3 regions of the Paenibacillus roseipurpureus genome follow, and region 1 is predicted to be linked to each of the others. Evidence: riboswitches for the same ligand, from Rfam matches in the RefSeq annotation. Region 1 holds a riboswitch; each other region holds the start of a gene.
The links. Region 1 has a riboswitch for cyclic di-GMP ahead of MJB10_RS19215 (hypothetical protein). Riboswitches for the same ligand answer to the same signal wherever they lie in the genome.
Positions count from the first base shown of each region.

Region 2: another riboswitch for cyclic di-GMP. It lies ahead of MJB10_RS00160 (PilZ domain-containing protein); the one in region 1 lies ahead of MJB10_RS19215 (hypothetical protein).
Region 3: another riboswitch for cyclic di-GMP. It lies ahead of MJB10_RS00600 (OmpL47-type beta-barrel domain-containing protein); the one in region 1 lies ahead of MJB10_RS19215 (hypothetical protein).

Region 1 is NZ_CP130319.1:4,289,364-4,297,098, reverse strand. It holds gene MJB10_RS19220 (MDR family MFS transporter) at 11-1,234, shown strand; cyclic di-GMP riboswitch class I at 1,348-1,442, shown strand; gene MJB10_RS19215 (hypothetical protein) at 1,549-1,854, shown strand; gene gloA2 (SMU1112c/YaeR family gloxylase I-like metalloprotein) at 2,026-2,424, shown strand; gene MJB10_RS19205 (hypothetical protein) at 2,499-2,651, shown strand; gene MJB10_RS19200 (THUMP domain-containing class I SAM-dependent RNA methyltransferase) at 2,984-4,132, opposite strand; gene MJB10_RS19195 (O-methyltransferase) at 4,278-4,913, shown strand; gene MJB10_RS19190 (hypothetical protein) at 4,972-5,157, opposite strand; gene MJB10_RS19185 (metallophosphoesterase family protein) at 5,226-6,014, opposite strand; gene MJB10_RS19180 (CapA family protein) at 6,158-7,435, shown strand; gene MJB10_RS19175 (fumarylacetoacetate hydrolase family protein) at 7,455-7,735, shown strand, end outside.
Region 2 is NZ_CP130319.1:27,950-35,684, forward strand. It holds gene MJB10_RS00135 (YheC/YheD family endospore coat-associated protein) at 1-1,029, opposite strand, end outside; partial or broken gene MJB10_RS26790 (hypothetical protein) at 1,227-1,880, shown strand; gene MJB10_RS00145 (hypothetical protein) at 1,947-2,411, shown strand; gene MJB10_RS00150 (DUF1648 domain-containing protein) at 2,594-3,091, shown strand; gene tadA (tRNA adenosine(34) deaminase TadA) at 3,170-3,649, opposite strand; cyclic di-GMP riboswitch class I at 3,900-3,986, shown strand; gene MJB10_RS00160 (PilZ domain-containing protein) at 4,098-4,838, shown strand; gene ychF (redox-regulated ATPase YchF) at 4,917-6,017, shown strand; gene prfA (peptide chain release factor 1) at 6,051-7,115, shown strand; gene prmC (peptide chain release factor N(5)-glutamine methyltransferase) at 7,115-7,735, shown strand, end outside.
Region 3 is NZ_CP130319.1:124,760-132,494, forward strand. It holds gene fliD (flagellar filament capping protein FliD) at 1-1,147, shown strand, start outside; gene fliS (flagellar export chaperone FliS) at 1,181-1,588, shown strand; gene MJB10_RS00595 (hypothetical protein) at 1,581-1,916, shown strand; cyclic di-GMP riboswitch class I at 1,960-2,051, shown strand; gene MJB10_RS00600 (OmpL47-type beta-barrel domain-containing protein) at 2,177-7,306, shown strand; gene MJB10_RS00605 (OmpL47-type beta-barrel domain-containing protein) at 7,263-7,735, shown strand, end outside.

The DNA.
Region 1 (7,735 bases):
GCGCGAGCACATGAATCGTGTACGTCAATTTCTACATGCCTATCATCCGATTGTACATACATTAATTTTGGGCACGGTTATGGCTAGGGCAGCTTCTTCAATGAGTTTGCCGTTCCTCGCTATCTATTTGGCTAAACACTCGGATATGAGCCCAAGTTTGATCGGGATTGTCATTGGGATGGGTGCGTTGGCAGGAACAGTAGGCGGATTTGTAGGTGGTACGTTATCTGACCGATTTGGTCGACGTGTCATCATGCTTGGGGCACTTTTCGGATGGGGCTTCGTCTTCTTAGGTTTTGGCATTGTGAAGCTGCCTGTTCTGTTTATGCTGTTGAACATGCTCAATGGGTTGTGCCGCTCGTTCTATGAGCCAGTGTCTCAAGCGTTAATGGCTGATTTAACGGAACCTGCGAAGCGGAGACAAGTGTTCTCGCTGCGCTATATGGCGATTAACATCGGTGTGGCTGTCGGCCCGCTGCTCGGCGCTTTTTTTGCGACGATGAACGGTGCGCTGCCTTTTCTGCTGACAGGCGTTATTTATTTAATTTACGGCATTACGTTGTACGCGCTCCTCATTAAATTTGGCATCAAGCAAATTGAAGGGGAGAAGAAGTCGAAGATAACGTTCGGATCGGCATGGAATGTCATTCGCAAAGACATGACTTTCCGTTTGTACATCATCGGCGGCATCATTGGGGCGATTGGCTACTCGCAGGTTATGGTAACACTCTCCCAGTATCTTCAGATGGATTTCACCAATGGTGTCAACATGTTCGCGGTGCTCATGAGCGCCAATGCGATTGTCGTGATTGCCATGCAGATTCCGCTTGGTAAGTGGGCTGAGAAGTATCCCCCGTTAACCGCGATCATCGTTGGCAACATCATGTTTGCACTCGGTGATGTGGGATTTGCCTTCTCGCATTCGCTGACTTGGCTCATCATCTCCATGGGTATTTTCACCTTTGGTGAAATTTTGAATTATCCAGCCGCTAATCTGCTGATTGATAAGCTTGCTCCAGAGAACATGCGAGGTACCTATTTCGGGGCGCAAACATTAACGAATCTGGGCCACTTTATGGGGCCTTGGATCGGCGGCTTCTTGCTTGTGTCTTTTGGCGGGAAAACGCTGTTTCTTCTCATTGCAATTTTGTCGATGGTTGGCTCGATTTTCTACTGGAGGGGCACGAAACGTCATATTTCGGTAAAAAGTTCGTCGAAAATGCAAGTTTTTTGATGGATTTCGTAAAAATGGTTCCATGGAACTATTCGAATTGTGAACGACTTCCCTTATTCTTGAGAGTATAAAGATCAACATTACGCTTTATCTAACTATTTGCTTGCACGTCATCTCGACAAAGGCAAAGCTGGCGAAAGCCAGTGACGCAAAGCTACAGGGGCTTTACTTCTCCTGCTTAGGGACAAGCAGCCAGCCAGCCGCCGAAAGATTGGGAATTCATTCAGAACCCCACTAATTCGGATCCCCTTGGTGGGGTTTTTCTCTGTCATAATTTCGATATTAAAAAATTGTAAACAGGAGGCTCACTCAGCATGAAATTGGATCATCACCCACAGGAAGAACAAAAAGCTACCTCATTATGCGGAAACCATGTTGCTCGTTTGGTGCCATCCACGGATGGACCGAAACTGATGATTAACCGCGAAGAGTACGCACTTAACGAAACTTGCTGGGACGTTGAATTGTTTCACGGAAGAAACAACAGCATTCTCATTTTTTATTGGAAGGGCGAAGTTAAGCTATCGGTGAAAATGCCCCCAATGTCGCAAATCGAAGGTTTTTTAACTAGACTTTTTCAATGCCTGACTTCCAAATTAAGAGCGGTTCAGCCTATCTAGGCGAACCGTTCTTTTTTCTCATTGTCACCAATCGACACGAACGGCTATAATGAGGCCATATCCATAAGTAGTCCTAAAGTGCTATATCGAGGGAGTTGCATGGTATGAGATTGATTACACGTTGGGATTGCATGAACAGGCTTAGGTCGTTTATGGAGGTACAAGGTGACTATACACTTCAAACAGATACACCACGTAGCAATTATTTGTTCTGATTATGAACGATCCAAGCATTTCTATGTCGAGCTGCTCGGACTTACCGTTATCCAAGAAACGTATCGTGCAGAGCGGGATTCTTACAAATTGGATTTACGGATCGGGGACACAGATCAAGAGATTGAACTATTCTCTTTTCCGAATCCGCCACTACGCGTAAATCAACCTGAGGCTCGTGGACTGCGGCATTTGGCATTCGTTATCACCAATATGGATGAGACTGTGGAGGCCTTGACACACAAGGGGATCACGGTGGAGCCAGTACGGATTGATCCAATCACGGGGAACCGCTACACATTCTTCGCCGATCCAGATGGGCTCCCCTTGGAGCTGGTTGAAGTAATAGAATGTTAATTTAGGAATAAACATAATCCTCCTCACCAATACTAAGTTTTATCTTGCGATCATGAGGAAGGAATTAACAACACATGGACATTGATGCTTTTTTGGCAGAAGTGCTTAGCTCCAATGAGGATTGGCATGTATCTACGATGGATACCGTAACGGTCATAGACCCGATTATTGCAAAAGATAATCCTGATTTTGATCCTTATGAAGAGTATCAAGCATCAGAATTTTAAGAGGTACAATAGCTTTTAAGCCTGCAAGCCCATGGATAGGGTCGGCAGGCTTATTTCATTTATTTCATGGCGTTGGAATTGCTGATTTGGTAGCGAAACGGAACGTAAATGCGCTATTTTGCCGAAATGGCTGATATTCAGGGTTTGACGGAACGTGGATACTCTATTTATCGGATTTTCGTGGTTTTTGACCACTTTCCGGCAAAATAGCATACTGACGTTCCGCTCGAGGCCCATTTTGATGCTAGAAGAAGTTGTTAGCGCACTCACGTTCCGTTTAGGAGCAATTTCAGGGCTGAAATGTCCGCCTGCCGCCGAAGTCAGCTACATGCTTATCTATCGTGTCTTCGAGGAGGTAACGGACCAAGGTATTGATACAGGTTACACTCGATTCGTCCATTGAACAGCTTGCGCTTCTTATCCGCGCGGCGATTCATATAATGCTCGAGCTGCGTAGTCGGGCTCAGAATGAACAGACTCCACGACGGCATCGGTGTCGTTAGAGCCCCGAGCTGGCGCAGCGCCAGCTCGGCATCCTGCTGTTCACCAAGCCGCTCGCCGTACGGCGGATTGGTGATCAGGCAGCCGTAATCGCCGCGCGGACGCGCCTTGGCGATCGGCTCAACCTTGAGCTGGAACTGCTTCGCCAGTCCAGCGGCCTTAGCGGCTGCCTCTGCCACTTCGATGGCAGCCGGATCGATGTCGCTGCCCACGATGTGCAGCGGCACGTTATCGCGCACGACGTCGAAGGCTTCGTCGCGCGCTTTGTCCCACAGCTTGCGGGGGATATTCCCCCAAGCTTCACTTGGAAAGCTGCGCCGCAAGCCTGGCGCAATGTTCCAGCCGATCATCGCGGCCTCGATCGGGATCGTGCCCGACCCGCAGAACGGGTCGTACAGCGGGCGGTCGACGTTCCAGCGGCTGAGCAGGATCATGGCTGTGGCCATGGTCTCTTTCAGCGGTGCTTCAGTGACCAGCTTACGATAGCCGCGCTTATGCAGGCTCGGTCCTGTCGTGTCGATCGTGAGTGTTGCGATATCGTTCAGTAAAGCGACTTCGATCACGTAGCGAGCTCCGTTCTCAGGGAACCACTCGGTGCCATAGCGCAGCTTCATTTTCTCAACAATGGCTTTCTTCACAATCCCTTGGCAAGCAGGGACGCTGGATAGTTTCGATTTATGGGAACGTCCTTCAACGGGAAACTCGGCATCATTCGGGATCCAGTCCGGCCAAGCCAGCGCTTTCGTCCCTTCAAACAGTTCGTCGAAGGTGAGTGCTTGGAATTGTCCCATATGAATGAGAACGCGATCCGCTGTTCGCAGCCACAGGTTGCAGCGACAGATCGCCAGCTCGTCACCAATGAATCGGACGCGGCCATTCTCGACGGTTACTTCGGTATAACCGAGATCACGAATTTCTCGAGCAACAACAGCCTCAAGTCCCATTGGGCATGTGGCGATTAATTCAATTTTATGCGACATAGTGTTTGTCCTTCCATCCGGGTTGTACAACGCTCAGAAAACTCATACAATAATCAAGTATAGGACAAATAGGTGACACTTACAAACGGATACTGTACAAAATAAGCGAATTCATCTCATTTTAATCACAAGGAGGTCCATATACATGGAAACCATTACAGCAGAAAGCTACATGGAAGGCTTATATCAAGAAGATACCGTTCTTGCACGGGTCAAGGAGGTCATCGTTGCTCATAATATGCCAGAGATCTCGATCGCGCCAGGGTACGGCAGATTGTTGACGATGCTAGTTACGATGATCGGGGCAAAGCGAGTCTTAGAAATCGGGGCGCTAGGCGGGTACAGCGGGATTTGTCTAGCAAGAGGGTTACAGGCTGGGGGAAAGCTGATCTCGCTTGAGTTGAAACAGGAATTCGCCGATGTGGCTAAGCAAAATGTGATCGATGCGGGCCTTGGCGAACACGTGGAGTATCGCATCGGCGAAGCGCTCCATCATTTGAACGATCTGCAAGCAAAGGGCGAACGCTTCGATTTCTTCTTCATCGATGCGGACAAAGTGAATTATCCGAATTACTTGGAGCTGGCAATTCAATTAGCGAATCCAGGTGCGATTATCGCGGGAGACAACACGCTGATGCGCGGCAAAGTAGTCGACGAGAAGCAAACGAAAGCATCCGTCCAAGCGATGCGTACGTTCAATCAACGTATTGCTACCGATCCTAGGTTGGAAAGTACGATACTTCCAGCGTATGATGGGCTAGCCTTAGCGCGTGTGAAATAGAACAAATGAATAAGAGCGAGGGGCTTTGGGCAGCCCGTCGCTCTTTTACTTTATATCTTCATGAACTTGATCGACTCGGGGTTGCAGGTTGAAGCTGTGTAAGAGGAACCTTCGACTGTGACGGAGACACGATGGGAGTTGTCTGCTGTTTCTTCAAAGTCATCGTACCGAGGGTATGCCAGTAGATGAACAAGCACTCGGCACACACGATAATGAGAATAATTTTACGCCAATTAAGTTTCATCAGAAGCTGTCCTCACTTTCCGCTCTACGCTCTATCTTAGCATGGAGTGGAAGTTATTTCCATAAGTTTCAATTCTTCTCCTCTAAATGAACTAACCCCGTCGTAATTTCTAACTCGTAACGCCGACTCCCTGGCATTCTGGCCTCGTACGCGAAACGCACAGCTTGTTCAATATCGTACGGTACACGAACGAACTGAATCGCGAATCCTGCCTGCATGGAAGTATCCGCTTCCCCCTCCAAAATGCAATAACTCGCTTGGGGAATCCCGTCATACGGCACTCCGACACTCCCCACATTGAACAGGATTAAGCCTCGCCGCTCCTTGGAAGCACCAACGCCTTTCTCAGACGGGTTATTCAATGTCAAAAGATAAGGAATATGGATATCCCCATATCCGACGATATCGGGTTCTTTGCCATCGGCAGGCGTTCCGGTCATCGGCGTATGGTGGAACATCGCAAGTCGCTCGCGTTTGGATGCCTTGCGTTTCAGGCGATGAAAGACACTTTCGGCAGATGCGTGGAACAGTCGAATACGTTTTCCGCTGAGCGTCAGATCGATCGCATAGGGGAGCTGCTTCAGATATTGCAACCGCTCATCGCCGAGCAGTTTCTGCTGCCATAATCCCTCTGGAAGCTCCTGCGGATACGTAATGCCCAGATCCCAGTTTCCTTGCACAACAGCTTCGCAGGCTTGCTTCACAAGATCAACGACCTCATTGGAGCTAGGTCCCTTGCCAACCAGATCGCCTAAACAGACGATACGATTTACCCCTCTTTTCTCGATATCTTTAAGCACAGCCTGGAGAGCTGGCAGATTGCCATGTATATCCGAAATGATTGCGATTCGTTCCAATGCAGATCTTCCTTTCTTTATTTTTCCAATAACGAGGATGCTTTGTTTCATTTATACCACACGGCATCCCGTATGAAAATGTGAGTCACTTCCTATTACCCAATAATGTCGTCTTCTGTTATAATTTGTAGGGGGAAAGGGGAATGTTTCGATTGGAATCCAGACAAGATCGTCACCGCAAGCTGAAGAAGGATCGCCAGCAAGGCCAAAAGCCTTCGCTGAAAGTATTGGGTATTTTCACACTCGCTGCAGTCGCTTGTTTTGTCATTGGGAGCGGGGCAGCCTATTGGAGCTCAAATCACAAGAACGCAGAAGAGCAGGGCGCGGCTGCAACGTCGGAAGCAGTCATCTCACCTAAACCAACGCCAACGACAGTCAATGCTTCTCCATCTGCTAAAGTAAGTCCCAAGGCTACAAGCACAGCAACACCGACAGCAACACCTACGACCCCAGTGACCGCAGCAAATTCAACGGGAACGGGCACCCAAGTGAAGTTTTCTTTTGTGGGGGACGTCATCATGGCCGCCAAAGTGGAAGATATTTTAAAGCAAAAAGGTTATGATTACCCGTACACAAATGTAAAAGATTTTTTAACAAAGCCTGATTTTACAATCGCGAATTTGGAATCACCCATTACGACAAGAGGCACCGTTCAATCCAAAGAGTATGTGTATCGTTCCTCGCCTGAGGCATTGCCAGCCTTCAAATCAGCTGGGGTGGATATCGTCAACCTAGCGAACAATCATATTTTGGATTATGGAACGGATGGCTTACTGGATACGATGAAATCGCTGGATGAAATTGGAATTCAGCGAGTCGGCGCTGGCAAAGATATAGCAGAAGCGTATCAACCAGTAATGGTTGAGAAAGACGGCTTGAAAATCGCCGTTTTTGGATTTAGCCGTGTCGTCCCTACGCAAGATTGGAAAGCGGGCAAAGGGCATCCAGGTGTTGCGGAGACGTATAGCTATGTCATGCCCGTTGAAGCGATTCAGAAAGCCAAAGCAACCGCCGATCTGGTCGTCGTTGTGACGCATTGGGGCGTAGAGCGCGATGATAAGCCTGATAAATATCAAACCGAACTCTCCCATCGCTACATCGATGCAGGAGCAGACCTTATCGTCGGCGGACATCCGCACGTGTTGCAAGGCTTCGAGCAGTACAAAGGGAAATGGATTGCGTATAGCTTAGGCAATTTTATTTTTACAACGAATGATAATCCTAAGACATGGGAGACGGTTATTTTAGAAGCTGCATGCTCCAAGGAGAAGTCCTGCGACCTCCATCTTGTTCCGATTTTGACCAAATCCGCGCTGCCGACACCAATGAACGAAGCTGATGGAAGCAAGCTATTCGAACGATTAAGTGGAATCTCCTTCGGGGCGCAGGTTGATGCGCAAGGAAATGTCCGCAAGAAATAAGAAGAGGAGCTCACCCCATATGACAACTACGATCAAAAACATTTATTGCGTAGGGCGTAATTATCGCGCCCATGCAGCAGAACTTGGGAATGATGTTCCAGATCAACCGATGATTTTTACGAAACCTACACATGCTTTAGCACAAATGGACGGGGAGTCCCTAACATTACCGAGTGATCAAGGGGATATCCACTACGAGGCTGAGCTGGTGTTACATATTGCGAAGCCATATGTGCCTGGAATTGGCGTCGATGAAATCGTCGATCAATACGCGCTCGGCATTGATTTCACATTGCGCGA
Region 2 (7,735 bases), 1.6 Mb from region 1:
AGAGAGGTAGTAGGCATATTCCAAGGGTCTACTATATATCAGTTTTTTTCCTTTAAAACTCTTTATGTCATTGTATATACTTTTTTGGGGTTTACCGTTCAGTTCAATAATCCATAACTTACTGTCTTGGTCAATGACAAAATCCACACTCAATTCTCCCAGTGAACCCATTTGAATTTCTGCTTCTTGTGCGGCTTTTACACTTACATCGCGAAGAGATTGAAGTATGTCATTCACTTGTTCCAGCGAAAATAATTGGCGGAGAACTTCTACTGCCTCATAGATGTACTCACACATACTTGTGTTAAAGTATCGTTTGTGAGCAACTCTGCTTACTATAGTGGAAATCGACCACTCCCCAATAAGCCCCTTTTGAACAAGGACCCGGATATCAAAATACGGATGATCAAGTCCAAGCATTGGAATCCCTTGCTGGACCATGTATGTCTTTCGACAAAGAAGATTATCCAATTTCTCCCCAATGCTTTCATTGTTTCTGCAAATATATGTTGGAGCTAAGCTGTGCAATGAGATGTGTATATCGTCATTATCCATTCGTTCGACTCGATATACAGACGTTCCTTTATTTCCATAGATCGGCTTTATAAAAATAAGTTTATAGGATTCTAATAGTTTTGAGATTTCCACTTCCTTGTATAGAAATGTGTTCGGTACATAGGGTTGTAGTTCTGATTGTACGAGTCGTTTATTGAGATCCCATTTATTAAAAAAATTAATATGGTTAAAACACTTGTTCCTGCCTATGACTGCTTCAAGGCGTTGAATGGTGTTTGGTTTTTTGTTGTAACAACGGTTGTAGACGACATGCGGAAAAGGAAACGAATTTTGTGTCCATTTGTCCTTTTTTAAGCTAAGTCCGATAATTCGTTGCTTTTTCCACAGTATATCTCTTGGAGTGAAGGCAAAAAGTTTTAGGTTTAGATTGTGATAACGCTGACAAAGATCCAAAATTCTTTTTCTACTTCGCCTATTACTAACCATAATTCCTATCAATGGGCGCTTGTCCATTACTATCACTCCCTGGTCATCGATCCTAAAATTATATAATGCAATCGCGGACGTCTTGGTAGGGGACAATCACATAGCTGGCTTAAAAGTTGTTAAGTTTGGGTTCATTTTCCACTTTATGGTAGGCGTATACTGTGTCTATCTTTTTAGGCTTTTAATATGATGTTATACGTTTATAACAGGGAGATGAGATTAGTATGGGAAAATGTAATTGCCCTCCAGGCCCTCCAGGACCAGAAGGACCACGAGGGCCAAATGGAGCAGCAGGGCCGACGGGTCCAGAAGGACCGCGAGGACTGCAAGGAGTAACAGGAGCGACAGGACCGCGAGGACTGCAAGGGGCCACGGGAACAGCCGGATCTACAGGATCCACGGGATCCACAGGACCAACTGGGCCAGCGGGGGGTCCACCAGGACCAGCAGGAGCCACAGGACCCACGGGGCCAGCAGGAGCCATAGGATCCACGGGACCAGCAGGAGCAACGGGATCCACAGGGCCAGCAGGAGCAACGGGATCCACAGGGCCAGCAGGGGCAACAGGATCAACGGGTACAGCGGGAGCTACAGGGCCAGCGGGGACAGCCGGAGCCACAGGATCCACGGGAGCCACAGGACCCACGGGGCCAGCGGGCGGTCCACCGGGACCAACAGGAGCAACGGGACCAGCAGGAGCCACAGGATCAACGGGACCAGCAGGACCAGCAGGAGCAACAGGAGCAACGGGAGCAGCGGGATCAACGGGACCAGCAGGACCAGCAGGAGTAACAGGATCAACGGGACCAGCGGGAGCAACTGGAGCAACAGGGCCAACAGGAGCAACTGGAGCAACAGGGCCAGCAGGATCTGGGGGATTAATTCCATTTTCAACGGGTATCATCATCAGTGGTGCGACAGTAGTATCTGCTGCTCCAATTTTAATGGGATTTGGTAATCACACGGTCGAAGTTATTAATGGTTCTGGAGAATCAACTAGCCCACCAGAAGCAGGTGGTTTTGCTTTCCCAATTCCCTTTAATGGAACTGTTCAAAATTTACAAATAAGTGCAGATTTATTGGTTGCTTCAGTGGCTTCTATAAATGTGACACCACTTATATATGATTTTACAGTTTTCAAAGCACCTTCAGCTCCTAATAATGGCATTAGTCATCTTTCTTCATCTTACTTGACAACTTCGCTGACTAGCTCACTTAGTTTTGGGGGGAATAGTAATATCCTTACTGCCGGTAATTTCTATACAGCAACCAATATAAATCTCTTATCATTAAATGTCCTAGCGGGTGATCGTATTGGTATTCGTATAAGGACGCGTGCAGCATCTGATCCCTCCGCAGCTGATATTACTCAACTCTCATTTAGCGCTAGTCTATCTTATACGCCATAATAAAATAGCATAGCCGCAATCGAGCATGGAGAAGGATCTGTCGTTGCAGATCCTTCTTGTTTTACTTCTCCTCGCTAACGCGAAATGTTTTCATTCGGCGGGCAAGGAATGTACATCCTACATAAAGAATAGAATAACCATTCATTCTAATTTAGTATTGTGCACAGAAAGCAGGTGCCGCGATGAATAATCGCCCGATCCTTCCATTGACCAAAACGAAACTTGAGACTGTGTTCGACGCCATTTCACTCTTAGCTATTGTGAGTATGATCGTGTACATTGCATTCGAATGGCATGATTTACCCGAAAGGATTCCTATGCATTTTAATGGGAGCGGGGAGATCAATAGGTGGGGGAATAAAATGAGTGTCATCTTCCCGCCGATGATTAGCCTGATCCTGTATAGCGGGTTAACCTTGCTGGGTCGAGTCCCGCATGTCTTTAACTACCCTTTTCCGATCACGGCGGATAATGCGCTGCAGCAGTATGAGAATGGTCGTTTATTCATGACTAGTTTGAAAACGGTCATTACGATCCTATTTGCCTTCATTACATGGTCCGTGATTCGAATTGCCAAAGAGGGAAATGGTGACATCAATCTGTGGATTTTGGGCATCATCCTGCTGACGCTGTTTGGCACGATTATTTTCTTCATCGTACGTTCGTATAAGTTGAAATGAGCGAAAAAAAGCTGCCCTGAAGTAGACGCACGCATCTACGTTAGGACAGCTTTTTTCTGTTGTAGACGGCGTCGCAATCTAAGCCTTTCCGCGCAGTTTACGGAAAAATTGCGTCAACATCGTCGAACACTCCTCTTGCAGCACGCCGCTGACCACATCGACCCGATGGTTGAAGCGGTCCTCTTGCAGCAAGTTCATCAACGTCCCCGCGCAGCCAGCCTTCGGATCGACGGTCCCGTAGATGACCTGCGGAACGCGCGCTTGCACAATGGCGCCAGCACACATCGGGCAAGGCTCCAGCGTCACGTAGAGCTTGCAGTCAAGGAGACGCCAAGCCTGCAGGTGCTCGCTGGCTTGCTTAATCGCAATCATCTCGGCATGCGCCAGCGGATCCAGTTTCGTTTCCCGCAAATTATAGCCGCGGCCAATGATGCGCCCTTGATGGACGACGACGGCACCGATAGGAACTTCTCGGATCGCTTCAGCTTTCAAAGCCTCACCGATGGCTTCTCTCATCCACAGCTCATGCTGACTATGTTCAGTTATATGTTCATCCACAGGGGACACCTCGCGTAAAATATTTTATCCACATGTGCATAAAGATCGAACAAGCATTCGTTGTTAACAACCTGTGGATAACAATGTGTATAACTTAAAAACTTGTGGATATTCGTTCCACTACACATTCATACAATAAAAAAATAGCGGATGCAAGTAATTTAGTTGAAAGAACTTCCAACGGTCCGTATAATGAGGCTATAGAGTAGGTCGATAATACTACAATGACCGTAATAAATAACATAGCAGGGTTCGACAATGGCAAACTTGCTGAAAAGCAAGGACGCAAAGCTGAGGGTCTAAAGTTCTACAGAACTATGGCAGCCTGGTTACCGAAAATCGATGCTTTTCTTGATTGAGGTAGTAGGCTGTTCCACTGGGCAAGTGGGGCAGTCTATTTTTGTGCGCGAGGGCGTCTTATAATCCATTATTAGAGGGAGAGGTGCTGATGAGCATGGCCATGAGGCAATCAAGTTTAAAAAGATATGGGAGTAAAGAAGGATATGACGCGGACGTGATGATCGAAAGTCGGGCCGTACTGAGCAAGGATGACTTCGTTTCAACAGGTATTCTTACCTATGCCCAAGGGGACATCATGGAGATTGAGCTGCCCGAGTATGATGTGTATCAGTTGGGGGATAAAGCGAAAGTGACGCTGTACACCAAATCTGGTTTATTCGTGCTAGAGACAACCGTTGTTGCGAAAGAACCAGGTTCCCTCATTGTGATTAATCCTCCCGAGAATCGGAAGAGGTTTTCAGAGAAACGGGAGTTTCCCCGGGTCACGGTCAATCAACCAGGGCTGATTTCCAGTATTCAGAACAGCCATCAAAAGAAACAGAATGTCTTTGAGAATCCAATCGATTTTGCGATCAAAAATATATCTATGAATGGTCTCGGTTTTACAATCGAGGATAATGCCATGGTGGATGCGATTATCCATAAGAAGTCACAGCTTCAAGTGACGCTCGATCTGGGTTTTGAATTGCCATGCCAACTGGAAATTATACGGAAAGAAAAGCTGGAGAACAGCTTCTATTACGGCGCCAGCTTTGAAAGTGTCCCTGCGGAACAAAGCAATGCGCTGCGCGGCTTTATTCTTCGAAATCAGATCGAAACGTACTTCGAACAGAAGCGGGACGACGAGTTCAAAAAAGCAATGGAAAAAAAGTCTGCGGCCAATCCCTAGCTTGCAGGCTTTTTTTTGCCCCTCAGTTACTATATAATAAGAAGGATGATTTTCGAAAATTAAGGAGTTGTAACGACAATGGCTTTGAAAGCAGGTATCGTCGGTCTACCGAACGTAGGAAAATCGACATTGTTTAATGCAATTACACAGGCGGGGGCAGAATCTGCGAATTATCCGTTCTGTACGATCGATCCGAATGTTGGGGTAGTAGAAGTACCAGACGAGAGATTGCAGAAGCTGGTAGAAATCGTAGTGCCGAAGAGCATCGTACCGACAGCGTTCGAATTCGTTGACATTGCGGGTTTGGTGAAAGGTGCGAGCAAAGGCGAAGGCCTGGGCAATAAGTTTCTGGCACACATTCGTGAAGTCGATGCGATCGTGCATGTTGTACGTTGTTTTGAGGATGATAATATTACGCACGTTTCTGGGAAAGTCGATCCGATTGGCGACATCGAGACGATTAATCTTGAATTGATTTTGGCAGATATTGAGTCGGTCGAGAAGAAGATCGAGCGTTCACGCAAAAACCTCAAAGGCGGCGACAAGAAAGTTGTAGCTGAAGTAGAGTGTCTAGAACGCATCAAAGAAGCCTTATATAATGATAAGCCAGCACGCAGCTTGGATTTGAGCGATGATGAGAAGCTATTGGTTCGCGATCTTCATTTGTTGACGATGAAGCCAGTTCTCTATGCGGCAAACGTGAGTGAAGACGAAGTTTCAACAGCAGATGATAATGCATACGTTAAAATAGTGAAGACTTTTGCTGAAAGTGAAAACAACGAAGTTGTTTCCATCTCTGCGAAGGTTGAATCCGAGATCGCTGAATTGGAAGATGAAGAAAAAGCGATGTTCCTGGAAGAGCTGGGACTTCAAGAGTCTGGCTTGAATAGATTGATTAAAGCGGCTTACCGCAAGCTTGGGTTGTACACGTATTTCACAGCGGGTGTGCAAGAAGTTCGTGCATGGACGATTCGTAAAGGGACGAAAGCTCCGCAGGCGGCTGGCGTGATTCATACGGATTTTGAACGTGGATTTATTCGGGCGGAAGTTGTGTCTTATACCGATTTGGCGGCTGCAGGATCGATGGCAGGTGCGAAAGAGAAAGGCCAAGTGCGCCTTGAAGGTAAAGAGTATGTGGTGAATGACGGGGACGTTATGCATTTCCGTTTCAATGTTTAATTTTATGAAAAAATAAGAAAGGAGTGATCCCCTATGTTGGATCGACTTCAGTCCATTGTAGACCGCTATGAGAAATTGAGCGAACTCTTGTGTGACCCTGATGTAACGAGTGATACGAAGAAATTAAGAGAGTATTCGAAAGAGCAATCCGATCTTCAGGAAGCTTACGATGCTTACAATGAATATAAAAGCGTGAGCGAACAGCTGGCAGATGCGAAAGCGATGCAGAATGAGAAGCTGGACGACGAGATGCGTGAAATGGTCAAAATGGAGATCGAGGAGCTGACCGAGCAGTCAGCTAAGCTGGAAGAGCACCTTCGCATCTTGATGATGCCGAAAGATCCGAATGATGATAAGAACGTCATCGTCGAAATTCGCGGTGCGGCAGGCGGCGATGAGGCTGCCCTGTTCGCAGGTGATCTGTATCGGATGTACACACGCTATGCCGACAGTCAAGGATGGAGAACGGAAATTCTCGATGCATCCGTGAACGATTTGGGCGGATTTAAAGAGATTATTTTCATGATTACGGGCAAAGGTGCTTACAGCAAGCTCAAATTTGAGAGCGGTGCTCACCGTGTGCAACGTATTCCAGTAACAGAATCAGGTGGACGTATTCATACTTCCACATCAACGGTTGTTGTTATGCCAGAAGCGGAAGATGTGGAAATCGTCATTCACGATGCCGATATTCGCGTTGATACGTTCTGTTCCAGTGGAGCGGGTGGTCAATCCGTTAATACAACGAAATCCGCTGTACGGGTAACTCACGTACCGACGGGTATCGTGGCGACGTGTCAGGATGGGAAATCCCAAAACTCGAATAAAGAACAAGCGCTTCGTGTATTGCGTGCGCGTATTTCAGATAAAATGCGTGAAGAAGAAGAAGCGAAATATGCCGGCGAGCGTAAAAGCAAAGTCGGAACGGGTGACCGTTCAGAGCGTATTCGTACGTACAACTTTCCGCAAAGCCGGATTACCGACCACCGTATCGGCTTGACGTTGCACCGTTTGGAGACAGTGCTCAACGGCGATATGGCGGAAATTGTGTCAGCGTTAACGATTGCTGCACAATCCGATGCCCTAGAGGCGATGTAATGACGACTGTGAGCATGAGTGTGAGAGAAGCCTTTGTGAAGGCTTCTTCTTTTTTAACGGAGCAAGGCGTCGCAGAGGCCTCGTCTTGCACGGAACTGTTGCTGCAGCACCTGCTAGGCGGCTGCACGAGAACCGAGCTGCTGTTCCGCTGGTGGCAGGAACAGCTGCCCGAAGAGCTGGTGCCCGCGTGGGACCAGCTGGTTGCGAGGAAGGCCGCGGGCGAGCCGGTGCAGTACATCACCGGTGAGCAGGATTTCTTCGGCCTTCCGTTTGCGGTGGGGCCGGCCGTGCTGATCCCGCGGCCGGAGACCGAGCTGCTCGTGGAGGCGCTGCTCCACGAGGGCTCGCGTCTGTTCCCGCAAGGCGCTCCGCTGCTTGCGGATGTGGGCACCGGGAGCGGAGCGATCCCGGTGAGCATCGCGCACGCGCGCCCTGCGTGGCGCGTAGCGGCCAGCGACATCTCCGCGGCAGCGCTGGAGATGGCTCGCAAGAACGCGCAGCGCCACGGCGTGGCTGCGCGCATCACTTGGCTCGAGGGCGACCTCCTCGAGCCTTATATCGAGCGCGGGCTCGCGCCGGACATATTGGTGTCGAATCCACCATATATCCCGGACGGCGAC
Region 3 (7,735 bases), 1.7 Mb from region 1:
TATTACCTCGGCGCAAACACTGCGTGTAAGCGCAGGGGGGAAAACAGTCGATGTGACCGTAAGCAGCTCAAGTGCAATCGGAAATGTCATCGATGCAATTAACAGCTCTGATGTTGGGAAGCTTGGCATATCTGCCTATATAACAAGTGATAACAAGCTTGCTTTCTTTGCTCCAGGGGGAGAAGCGATTACTTTATCAGATCAAACTGCAGATGGAACGGATATTACGACTAATTTTGCTTTAAGTGCACCGACGTCAACGAGTTATTCCCAGCTTGGTGTAAAGGGTACTCAAGCCGATGTTGAGTTTAATGGTGTTTCCGCCAAATATGACTCCAATACATTTTCCATTAATGGCATGACGTTTACGGCAAAGAAAGAGCAAGCACCGACTGATTCAGCAGTTAGTATTACAACGACACGAGATGTCGATGGCGTGTACAATTCGATTAAGACACTTGTTGATAAATACAATGAATTGATTACGACGGTTAATACCAAAGTTTCTGAGAAGAAGTACAAGGATTTCTCTCCTTTAACAGATGAACAGCGAGAAGGAATGAAAGATGATCAAATTAAAGCTTGGGAAGAGAAAGCGAAGAGCGGCTTACTGCGCAATGATGATTTGCTTTCAAGCGGCTTAACAAACTTTAGGACTTCTTTTTCCGCTATAGTAACCGGATTACCGACAGGAGATTATAAAACCCTATCAGAAATTGGCATCTCAACAAGCCTGATTGCCGGAAATTCTATTTCAGGTAGTTACTCGGAAAACGGTAAAATTTATATTAACGATGCAAAGCTTAAAGCAGCAATCGCGGAAAACCCTGATGAAGTCATGGCGCTTTTTATTACAAATGATGGAGATAAAGATTCGGATGCAGGTGACGGCTTAGCGACGAAATTATATGATAAAGCCACACGGTTAATTTCTAACCTTACAAAAAAGGCCGGGGCTACTTCAAGTGTCGATTCTAATTATTTAATCGGCAAATCGATTAATTCGATTAACACTAATATTGATAAGCTAACAGCTAAGCTGGATGCGCTCGAAACCCGATATTATAATCAATTTACAGCAATGGAAAAGTATATTACACAAATGCAGGCGCAGAGTGCACAGCTTAGTCAGCAAATGGGCGGCTAATTCAATAGGACTACATATTTAGGGGGAACATCTATGAGTTATCCGCAGCGGAATAAATACTTGGAGTCTTCCGTTCAGACTGCGACTCCAGCACAGTTGTTAATTATGCTTTGTGATGGTGGCATTCGGTTTTGCAGAATGGGCATCGAGGCATTAAAGGCTAGTAACTTCCAAGAAGCCAATACGAACCTAGTAAAGGTGCAAGATATCATTAGCGAATTCTCGATTACGCTTGATCGTTCCATTCCAATAGCAAATGATCTGCTCAAGCTGTATGAATATTTTACACGCCGTCTTGTTGAAGCGAATATGAAGAAAGAGGTAGAGCCAGCAGAAGAGGTATTGGGTTATCTGATGCAGTTAAAGGAAACATGGATGCAAGCTGCAAAGCTTGCGCAATCAACGGTATCGCCAGTAGCATCCGGTGTCAGCCATGGATGATTTACTCGTTCAATTAGAAATACATACGCAGCAGGGGCTATCCGCACTTTCCAATATGGACACTGAACAAATTTCCGAATATATGGAACGACGGAGTCAGATCATGAAATTACTGCTGCATGCTTCACCTACGCTACAACAGAAGAGGGAATACAAGAATCGGGTCAAAATGGTTTTAAGTCATGATACGATTTTTATCCGTAAATTAGAGCAGTTAAGGGATGAAGCTAGCCTTCAGATTTCGAAGATAGAGACTGGAAAGACGCAACGCATGTCATACGACAAAGCTTACACAGGAGAAAGCTACTTTTTTGATCTCAAGAAATAACGCAATAATAGAGACATAACAACAAGAATAGCCGCATTTAACCCAAATGAAAAGGCAAGTCATGGGAAACCATGATACGCAAAGCCAAGGGCCTGAACCTCGTTCTAAGTATGAGGATGGCAGCCGGTTGCCACAAGGAGTCATAGCGGTAAAACTATGAACCTTGCAAAGGTTCTTTTTTATTGCGCATAAAATACTATACCGTTGAAAGGCTGGTCAAAACGATGTCGAACAGAATGCATAGTAGATTGTCAGCAATAATGTCATTTCTTTTTCTATTGCAATTACTTTTCCCTGCAGCAAGCGTATTTGCAACAAGCAGTTCCATTTTGCCACCTAGTAATGTTACCTATCAGGCTCTGAGCGCTGATGATATTAAACTAAGCTGGGACCCTGTGTTTGGTGCGAATGGGTATAAGATCTATGAAATTACAGATGGCCAGCTTCTACTGACTGGCACAGTAACCAATGCTACATATACGAAAAATAATCTAGCCGAAGGTTCTTATCGGTATGTCGTATCTACCTTAAGTGCTGAAGGGGAATCCGGTCCAAGCGCCCCGATCACCGTCACCATTGACTACCCAGACATGTTGCCACCATCGACGCTAAACGCTTCGATTCAAAATGGTAACGATATCGTAATTAGCTGGGGTTCTGCTCAAAATGCTCAATCTTATAATCTTTATAAGATTGATGTGAATGGAGTAGCGACGTTATTAAAATCCGGGATAGATAGGACGTTTACGATAACCCGGGCACCCGAAGGTACCTATAAATTTGCTGTAACATCTGTACATACAGTATACGGTGAATCAGCCCAATCGACGATTAAACAGATTGATCTGGTATACCCAATAATGACTGCACCCAATAATTTCACTGCTTCAGTAACCAACCTCACTGATGTGAATTTAAGCTGGGATCCAGTATCGAATGCAATGAGTTATAAGATCTACCAAATCACTGACGGTAATCCAGTTCTTAAGAGTACGGTCAGTGGAACAACTGTAAAATATAGCAATGTACTGGCAGGAGATTATAGCTATGAAGTTCACTCCTACAGTGATCGCTTCGGAGAATCGTCCACAGGCAGCAGCGTTAGCATAACGGTTGGTGTTGTAACGATGCTTCCACCAAGCAATTTTGCACATAAGATTCAAAATGGCAATGATATTATTCTAACTTGGACATCAGCAGCTAATGCAAATTCTTACAAAATCTATCAAATTATTGATGGACAACGGGTTTTAAAGAGTACAGTAACAGGGACAACCGTTACTTATTCAAATATGCCAGCAGGCAACTATACCTATGAAATTCATTCCGTATCTACCCGATTTGGGGAATCGGCAGATGGCAGTCAAGATTCATTTACACTAGATCCTATAGCCATAGTGAGCCCAAGTAGCCTTTCTTATCAGCTTCAAAACATTAATGACATTATCTTAACATGGGATAGTGCTGTTTATGCGGATAGCTATAATGTCTATCAAGTTATTGATGGAGTGCCTGTTCTAAAAAGCACAGTTACAGGAACGACGGTAACCTTCACCAAGATGCCTGGCGGTGATTACAGTTATATTGTGAAATCTATATCCAGCCGTTTTGGTGAATCCACTGAAGGCAGCACGATTTCATTTCATCTCGAAAGTGTAACGATGTTCTCACCTAGCAATGTTACTTATCAGCTTCAGAATGGTAATGACATTGTTTTATCTTGGCCGTCTGCTGCCAATGCAAACAGCTATAAAGTCTACCAAATTGTAAATGGACAGCGAGTTTTAAAGAGTTCGATACCGGGTAAAACAGTAACCTACACCAATATGCCAGTTGGTGACTACTCCTATGAGGTTCATTCCTTTTCAACTAGATTTGGTGAGTCTGCAGACGGCAGTCAAGTATCCTTTACGTTAAGTCCAATATCTATGCAGCCGCCTGGTAATCTAACATATACGATTCAAAATCTTAACGATATCGTTTTATCATGGGATTCTGCTAATTTAGCAGATAGTTATAAGGTGTATCAAATCGTAGACGGAACTCGTGTTTTAAATAGTACGGTGACAGACAAAACTGTAACTTTTACTAGGTTGCCTGCAGGGAATTACACCTATGAGGTTCACGCTGTATCTAGTCGATTTGGTGAATCGGTCGAAGGCAGTCAGCTATCCGTAACTCTGGAGGCAGTCATCATGAATGCACCAGCCAACTTTTCATATACAATAAACGATGTCAACACGGTTGTATTAAAGTGGGATGCTGCGCCGAATGCGACAGGTTATAAAGTTTACCAGATTAGCGGTGGACAAGAGGTTCTGAAAAGTTCTTTAACAGGAACATCAGTTAGCTACAGTGATTTGCCCGCTGGTAGTTATCAATATAAGGTTTACGCAGTATCGAATCGTTTCGGAACTTCACCAATGGGTACATCTCTCACTTTGGAAGTAGTATTTCCAACGATGCAGCCACCAACCAATTTTACAAGTACGATCACGACTCCTTCTAGTGTTACACTTAGCTGGACAGCGGTAGATTACGCGACAAGCTATAAAGTGTACCAAATTGTTGGTGGTAATAAAGTCCTAAAAAGCACAGTGACTGGAACTTCTGTTTCGTATACAAGCTTACCACCAGGTGAGTATAGCTACGTGGTTCATTCGAGTTCAAGTCGCTTTGGGGACTCTGCCGAAGGCAGTCAGCTTTCATTGACTTTGGATGGTGTAACGATGCAGGCCCCAACAAACGTAACGTCCACGATAACAATCGTTACAGATGTTACGCTAAAGTGGACAGTAGCCACTAATGCTACAAAATATAAAATATATGAAGTGGTCGATGGCCAAAAAGTACTAAAAAACACAGTGTCCAGCGCAACTGCTTCGTTCACCGGATTATCAGCTGGTGACCATAATTTTATGATCCACTCGTTCTCGACACTCTACGGAGAGTCTGCAGAAGGGGCTGCAATTACCGTATCTATCGTATACCCAGTCATTACGCCTCCTAGTAATTTGGTTTATAAAATTCAAAAGGGCAATGATATCGTGCTAACTTGGGGTACGGCTTCTAATGCAGACAGCTATAATATCTATGAGCTTATTAATAACCAAAAGGTATTGCTTAAGTCAGGTTTGTTCTTAACGACAACACTAACGAATGTTGCCGAAGGTATGCATACCTATATCGTTCAAACGGTAAATAACCGATTTGGCGAATCACAAGAGGGAAGCTTAATTACAGTTCCATTGCAGTATCCAAATATGGAAGCACCAGGAAACTTAACAACTAGCCTGGCTAATGGTAATGATCTTACCTTGCAATGGAATACAGTACCTTATGCAACAGCTTACAAAGTATATCAAATCATTAATGGTCAGAAAGTGTTAAAAAGTACGGTTACAAATACGACTGTCACTTACCCGAACACAGCTGCAGGGGCGCTCATCTTTGAGGTTTATTCATACAGTGATCGATTCGGTGAATCAGCCGCAGGTAGTCAAGTATCACTCACTCTGGACTATCAAGAAATGCTAGCACCGGTAAACTTGATTTATAGCATTTCAAATGGTAATAATATTTCATTAAAGTGGGATGCTGTTTCCTATTCAACAAGTTATAAAGTTTACCAAGTTATCGATGGTCAAAAAGTATTAAAAAGAACCGTGACCGATCCAAACACATTGTTCAGCAACATGCCTGAAGGTCCATATACGTATGTGGTCCACTCATACAGTGATCGATTTGGTGAATCGAAAGTAGGCAGCCAGGTTGACTTTAATTTAATTTTCCCTGTAATGCAGTCCCCAATCAATCTGGTGCAGAGTATAACCAACTTCGTTGATATTAACCTAAGCTGGAAATCAAGCACTTATGCAAACTCTTATAATGTTTATCGGGTTATCGATAATCAGAAAGTGTTGTTAACAACAACGACGAGTACATCAACAATTCTTAACAATATGCCACAAGGTAATTATACAATTGAGGTTCACTCATATAGTAATCGCTTTGGTGAATCACCAGATGGCAGCAAAATTAATTTTGATCTGATATATCCGGTTATGCAGGCCCCTACTAATTTAACCTACAGCATTACTAAGGGTAATGATATTGTATTGAAATGGGATGCTGTAACTTATGCTGGTTCATACAAAATTTATAAGGTTCAAGACGGCCAAAAAACGCTCGTTAAATCTGTAACAGGAATAAGCGGAACGTTTATTAATATGCCTGAAGGCCCTTATCAATATGAGGTAAATTCCGTCAACGATACGTTTGGTGAATCGCCTAAATCGGCAGCCATTCAATTCAATCTCGTATGGCCTATTGTTCAACCACCAGTTTTGAAAGACACAGTTTATAATGCTAACAACGTAACATTAACCTGGAATGCAGTAACATGGGCAAATGAATACCGCGTGTATCACGTATTAGGTGAAACACGAGAACTCCTGTATAAAGGCACGGATTTAACGTATCCAATTTACAACTTGACTCAAGATGCTCATAGCTATGAAGTAACCGCGTTTAGCACTCGTTTTGGGGAATCTGCCGCTTCTAATCGAGTAACCGAGTCTATCGTTTATCCGACTATGCAGCCTCCAGTTGCAGCCTTGAATCTAGTAACTGCAACAAGTGCGCGGATAACATGGAATTTCATCACTTATGCAAATGGATATAACGTTTATGAAATTATTGATGGTAAACCGGTGCTCTTAATTAATAATCTAAACAACCTGTCTTATACGGTTTCAAACTTGTCGAATGCAGACCATAAATACTATGTCACTTCGTTGAGTAATTCATTTGGTGAATCGACACCTTCCAACACGGTTGTTGCTAAGTTGATCTTGGATACAGTACCTCCAGTTACAACAGCTCAGGCATCAACGGATTGGTCGAATCAGAGTCAACAGGTTAGCTTAACTGCTACGGATAATGATTCAGGTGTCTACAAAACGTATTACTCAATTGATGATCAAGTTTTTATAGAAGGTACTTCTATTCTTGTAGCGGATGATGGTACTCATAAAATTACCTTCTATTCGGTAGATAAAGCGGGCAATATAGAAACGGCTAAAAGTATTTGGGTAAAGGTTGATAAAACGAAGCCAGTCACTCGCTCTAATGCACCAACCGAATGGTCGAAGGAAGCTGTGGCAGTTAAGCTAATAGCGACCGACTCAGGTAGCGGTGTAGCAAAAACATTCTACGCTGTCAACGGAACTGACTTTGTCGAAGGGACATCTTTTGTAGTCGATAAAGAGGGAGTGAACCAAATCTCTTTCTACTCTGTAGATGCTGTAGGTAACGTAGAGTCGGCAAAAACGGCAGAAGTTAAGATTGATAGAAACAGCACCGATTACAAGCTCTGTTGCTCCAACTGAGTGGTCCGAGGCGAATGCTACCGTTAAACTCACAGCAACAGATACTGGCAGCGGAGTGGCACATACATTCTACAGTCTAGACGGGACGAATTATGTAGAAGGAACGACTATTGATGTAAACAAAAATGGTGCAAACCATATCTACTTCTACTCGGTGGATAAAGCGGGTAACGTAGAAGCTGTACAAACAATTGAAGTAAAAATGGACAAAACACCGCCAGTCACTCGCTCTAATGCACCTGCCGAATGGTCCAAGGAAAATGTGACTGTAGAGCTAACAGCGACAGATGTAGGAAGCGGCGTAGCACACACATATTATGCCGTTAATGGAGCAGACTTTGTGGAAGGCACATCCTTTTTGGTCGATAAAGAAGGAGTGAACCAAATCTCCTTCTACTCTGTAGATATCGCAGGAAATGTAGAGGAAGT